DNA from 2 places in the Buttiauxella gaviniae genome. Region 2 is predicted to be linked to the other one. Evidence: predicted binding sites of a transcription regulator. Region 2 holds the regulator's gene; the other holds the start of a gene.
What was found. The regulator LexA, encoded in region 2, represses DNA repair genes until DNA is damaged. The targets are predictions, from matches to a motif close to TNCTGTATGTACATACAGNA.
Positions count from the first base shown of each region.

Region 1: a site for LexA is predicted at 1,173-1,192, ahead of sulA (SOS-induced cell division inhibitor SulA). Genes of this name have one in related genera too.

Region 1 covers NZ_JBFMVT010000002.1:361,678-364,767, reverse strand. Annotated here, with positions in the region: gene ompA (porin OmpA) at 1-290, opposite strand, end outside; gene sulA (SOS-induced cell division inhibitor SulA) at 651-1,151, opposite strand; gene AB1E22_RS02415 (TfoX/Sxy family DNA transformation protein) at 1,372-1,986, shown strand; gene yccS (YccS family putative transporter) at 1,983-3,090, opposite strand, start outside.
Region 2 covers NZ_JBFMVT010000002.1:2,215,538-2,218,627, reverse strand. Annotated here, with positions in the region: gene dinF (MATE family efflux transporter DinF) at 1-1,276, opposite strand, end outside; gene lexA (transcriptional repressor LexA) at 1,339-1,947, opposite strand; gene AB1E22_RS10935 (diacylglycerol kinase) at 2,056-2,424, opposite strand; gene plsB (glycerol-3-phosphate 1-O-acyltransferase PlsB) at 2,551-3,090, shown strand, end outside.

The sequences.
Region 1 (3,090 bases), 1.9 Mb from region 2:
TCAACGCTGCCTTTGTATGGCATACGACCTAACCAGTCGTAACCCATTTCAAAACCAACATACGGGTTAACCTGGTAACCACCGAAAGCACCTGCACCCAGCTGGCTTTCATGAGTTGGGCCATTACCGATGCCGCTATCATAGCCGTTCTGGTCAGAGAAACCGGTATCATGGAACTGGGACCAACCCAGTTTGCCACCTGCATACCAGGTGTTATCTTTCGGTGCGGCCTGCGCTACGGTAGCGAAGCCAGCCAGTGCCACTGCAATCGCGATAGCTGTCTTTTTCATTTTTTGCGCCTCATTATCATCCAAAAAGGCCATGAGCTTTAAAATCGCTCTAAAGCCCAGGGTTAAATCCTTCGCCCGAGTTTATGCTCACTTGTTACTCTACCGATTAGTCGGTGTTATGGAAGAGCAACCCTGGCGAGCTAAAGTCTACAACGTAGTTGAAAACTTACAAGTGTGAAGTCCGTCAGGCATATGAAAAAAAACGACTTGTGTACACATTTTCTAACAAGTTTGCCTGAAATTCACTCGCTCAAAATTCGGTAGAAGGCCGTCTGGAGCGGCTTGAGACGCGGATTCTTGATAATTCACAATCAATTGTACAGAACTAAGAAAAAGTTCCAGGATTTCTCTTAAATTTACTTAATGATACAAACTAGAATGAATTTTTAGCCCACTTCGTGGTCGACGACCTGTTTCCGAGGTGCGCATTGGACGCATAATGAAGCCAAGAGCATTACCCATTTCTGCGGCAGAGGATAGCTGCAAATGTTCTTCATCAGTCAATTCTTCTGGTAACCAACCGATAACAACACTGTAATTTCCTGTCTGCAACGCTTTTACCATAGCATCAACGGTAAAAAGTGGATCGAGTTGACTCACTTGCATCACTTTCGCTAATGGAAGCCCCGCCGATTGCACCCACTGACGACTCAATTTCTGCTGCGGCGTTAACCACAACTGCCAGCGTGATTGCTGACCAAGCTGCTGAAGTAATGGCAATAACACCAACTGCGTAATCCATGGCTGATCTTCGCTGTAGATCACTTCACTGATCAACCCTTTTATGTTGTTACCTGCTGATGGCTGAGCCGTAGAACCTGGAACAGTGGCAACGTGAGTTAGAACGTTATGTGAATGCATAGTTAATCCCGCCTGATGGGTTACTGTATGAATATACAGTAATGCCTGTCAGGCCAAAGATCAATCTAAATTTCGGAAAGCATATCGCAATTTCATCACGTAATTCTGCGGAAAGAGAGAATGTGATTGCCGCCAGCCCTTGGGTTAATTATTTTCACGTAACTAGAAACGGTAATAAGCCGTTTTATTATGTTATGGCATGATATTTAAGGATATATTCATGAAAAAGCGGTCATATGCAAGGATTCATCAATCAAAAGAATGTCTATCTTCACTGGGTGAAATTAACTACCGCTCACTGTTTGGCGGGTATAGCTTAACAATTGATAATGTCGTTTTTGCAATGGTTTCTGAGGGGGAACTCTACCTGCGCGCATGCGAACAATCAGAAGTTTACTTTGTCAAAAAAGCGGCAGAATCGCTGGTTTATAACAAACGGGGTCGAGCTATTGCGCTGAATTATTATCATGTCGATGAGGGGTTATGGTGCGATAGAGAAAAGTTATTGCAGCTTTCAACGGATGCTTTGTTTAGCGCCCGGCGTGAAAAGTCTCGCCAGAAAACACAACAACGGCTTAAAGATTTGCCTAATTTAACGCACAGCCTGGAAATGATGCTTTGGGAGGCTGGTATTGCGGATGTGCGCGCCCTTCATGCTTATGGAGCGAAACGTTCATGGATAAAGCTAAGGAATGTGAACAAAGCGCTTGGTGTCAGAGTGCTATTGGCTTTAGAGGGGGCGATTTGCGGTATTCATGAAGCGGCTCTCCCGGCAGCAACACGCCGGGAGTTGGTGGAGTGGGGGCATCTTTACCAGCGACGTCACACTCGTTAATCGTGCTGCTGTGACATAAGTTGCTGGAGACGCGATATTTCCGGCAGTAGCGCAACCAGCAAACCAACTTGCTGAAGGACTAATGGCTCTTTGGTGTCTGGTTGCGGCTCAAGAGAAGTTATTCGCTGGGACAACCCCTGCAAAGCTTTTTGAACGCGAATTTCATCTGCGGGCAAATGATGTAACGCATCATCGACGTAACACACTGCATCATCAAGCAGCAGCAAAATATCGTCGTTAGTGAGTTTTTCGCGGTGTGCACCTAAGGCCGAGATATAACTGTTAAAGGTGTGGTTCAGGCACAGTAAGCGAAATGCGGTTTCTTGCATCTCAGATGAAACACGCGGTTCAGATGACATATTTGAGACCACAGATGCCAGTTCAGCATCTTTGTTATGCGCATCCCGACGTGCAATACGGTACTCGAGCCGGTTATCCCGGCCCTGGTGGTACTGCTCAAGAATGGCATCTAAATAGCGGCAGTTCGCGTTAAATGCCCGCTCAACAACCAGCGGTAATCGCCGGAAACGCCAGTCAGGCCAAATAAAGCTCACCGCAGCCCAGGCAATCGCACACCCTAACAAGGTATCGAAAATTCGCGGCATCGCGACTTCAAACCCTTCGCCCAACAGGTTAAAGCAAAGCAATACCAGCAAGGTGATAAACATCGTGGCATGCGCATATTGCACATTCCGGAAAGCAAAAAAGAGCACACCGGTAATAACGATTAAAACCAACTGCCCTTCAAGCGAGGGAACGAAGTACAGAACGGGTAGCCCGATCGCCACGCCCACCAGTGTGCCGATAATTCGCAAAGCCAGGCGGCGGCGAGTGGCGCTATAGTTTGGTTGGCATACGAAAAGGCTGGTCAGCAATATCCAGTAGCCGTGTTTTAGCCCGGTAAACTGGATAAATGCATAGCCGATGCATAACACAACGGACATACGCACCGCATGGCGAAACAGTGCAGATTCCGGTGTAAGGTTGCGTTTCAGACGCAGCCAAATATCATCCAGGCCCGTTAAGCGGTCATCGGCCAGACGGTTTTCAATATCACGCTCAGGAGCAGCAAGGGCCTGTTCAGATTCAATGGTTGCTAATTGG
Region 2 (3,090 bases):
AACCTAGCGACAAGCCTCTAAGCGCAAGAAAAACCGCCACCGAAAGCCACAAACCATGGTTACCCAACCACGGAACGGTAAATAACGTTATGCCAAAACCCGCAGCCGCAACGGCCATACTGTTACGCATCTCCGCCCCGCGTGTGGCACCAATAAACATGCCATCCAGCAAATAACACCAGACTCCAACCACCGGCAACACTATCTGCCACGGCAAGTAGCGATCGGCCTGCAACTGTAGTTCAGGAATAGACGTCAGCAACGAAACGATATGCTCGCCAAACACGGCGTATATCACCACAAACATCAGCGCAACGAAGCCGGACTGGCGGCAGGCAGCGCCCCAAACCTCAAGCAATTGCCCTCGATTTTTTGCGCCATAGGCCTGCCCGGAATGGGCTTCAACGGCGTAAGCAAAGCCGTCAAGCGCGTAGGCCGTGAAGGTTAACAGCGTCATCAGCACGGCATTTACGGCGACAATTTCACTGCCTAAACGCGCCCCAAAAATAGTCACTGATGCGAAACACACCTGGAGCAGCAATGAACGCAACATGATGTCTCGGTTAAGCGCCAGTAAACGCCGGATGTTACCGCGCCAGGATTGTTTAAGCATTTCAACGCTGATGCCGCGCAACCCCATCACCTTTTTCACCATCAACAGGCCGATGATAAACGTTGCGTATTCCGCAGTGACCGTCGCCAGTGCAGCCCCCTGCACATTCATATGCAGGCCCATAACCAGCCACACATCGAGCACAATATTCAGCACGTTCCCCACAACCAGCAAAATAACGGGCGCACGGGCATATTGAACACCCAGTAGCCACCCCAGCAGCACGAGATTAGCCAGCGAGGCCGGAGCGCTTAGCCAGCGGATCTCAAGAAAACGCTGTGCCTGCCAGAGCACATCCTGATTACCACCAACGATATGCAGGGCCAGGGAAATCAGCGGGTCACGTAACAGGATAATCGCAGCGCCCGCCCCTAATGCCAGCATTAAAGGCTGAACCAGAGCACGCGCTAAAGCTGAGGGATTGTTGGCGCCGAAAGCCTGGGCGGTTAAACCCGTGGTGCTCATGCGCAAAAACAATAGCAGCATAAATAAGAAGCTGGTTGCCGTTGCGCCGATAGCGACACCGCCGAGATAAACGGGGCTATCCAAATGACCAATAACTGCCGTATCCACCAGGCCAAGCAGGGGAACGGTGATATTGGAAAAAATCATGGGTAAGGCGAGGCGCCAGAGCGCGCTATCAGCCGTCGAGAAAAATCGCATGGCTAATCCAGAAAGAGAGTGAGGATAGCGATGCGCTGGAATGCGCATCGCCTAAAGAAGTTTTACAGCCAGTCGCCGTTGCGAATAACCCCAACCGCCAAGCCTTCGATGGAGAAGTTATGCTCACGCAGGTCAACGATAATCGGTTCAAATTCGCTGTTTTCTGGCAGCAGATGGACGGTATTACCCTGCTGCTTTAAGCGCTTAACGGTAACTTCGTCATCAATGCGCGCAACCACAACCTGGCCATTGCGCACATCCTGAGTTTTATGAACAGCAAGCAGATCGCCATCCATAATGCCGATGTCTTTCATGGACATCCCGCTTACGCGCAGTAAGAAATCAGCATTCGGCTTGAACAACGAAGGATCAACCTGATAGTGACCTTCGATATGTTGCTGCGCCAGAAGCGGTTCACCCGCCGCAACACGCCCGACCAGCGGAATACCTGTGACCTCTTCCACCAGCAAACGAATACCACGTGATGCGCCAGAAACAATTTCAATCACGCCTTTACGGGCAAGTGCTTTCAAATGCTCTTCAGCGGCGTTCGGAGAACGGAACCCCAGACGTTGAGCAATCTCGGCACGAGTCGGTGGCATGCCGGTCTGGCTGATATGATCCCGAATAAGATCAAACACCTCTTGCTGCCTGGTAGTTAACGCTTTCATTCCGCCCCCTGGGTGTTTATACAGTTATGCTGTGAGTATATACAGTCAAAGGCGATTTTGGAACCACAAATTGAGCAAAAAACCAGGCACTTAACTATTCTGGAAAGACTATCGCAAATGCTGCCAAAGCAGCGTGACCCAGGTGATCACCGCAAGGATAATGGCGATTAATACAGCGGCAGAGCCCATATCTTTGGCGCGCCCTGAAAGTTCGTGATAATCCGTGCCAACACGGTCAACAAGCGCCTCAATCGCGCTATTGAGAATTTCGATAATCATGACCAGCACGACAGAACCGATCAGTAAAATACGGGTAATAGGGTCGACATCTAACCAGCAGGCAATGGCAATGGCGATAACCGCGGCGACGCCTTCTTGACGAAAAGCGGCTTCGTTAATCCAGGCTGCTTTAAGCCCTTTCCATGAATAGCCTGCGGCTTTGATAATACGGGTAAGTCCAGTGGTGCTACTCGCCATTTAGGGAAACCTTTTCAAATTATTTGCGTCAATGCTTATCAATAGTTGAACGCCACAGAAATTCAGACAAGATTCTGATATTCTTGCGGCGAATTTGCATCATTAACCTGAGGCTTTACATCGTTTATGTCAGGCTGGCCAAGAATTTACTACAAATTACTTAATTTACCATTAGGCGTTCTGGTAAAGAGCAAGTCCATTCCGGCTGATCCACAGGCCGAACTGGGCTTAGATCCCACTCGCCCAATCATGTACGTTTTGCCGTATAACTCAAAGGCGGATTTATTAACCTTGCGCGCGCAATGCCTCGCGCATAACTTGCCCGATCCTCTGGAGCCGTTAGAAATAGACGGCGCTTTATTGCCACGCTATGTCTTTATCCATGGCGGGCCGCGTGTCTTCACTTATTACACGCCGAAAGAAGAGTCGATTAAGCTGTTCCATGATTACCTCGACCTGCACCGCAGCAATCCTAATCTGGATGTGCAGATGGTGCCGGTATCGGTGATGTTTGGCCGCTCTCCAGGGCGCGAAAAAGGCGAAGTGAATCCGCCATTAAAAATGCTAAACGGCATTCAGAAATTTTTCGCTGTTTCCTGGCTGGGTCGCGACAGCTTCGTGCGTTTCTCCGCACCTGTTTCTCTGCGCCAGATGGCAACCGATCAC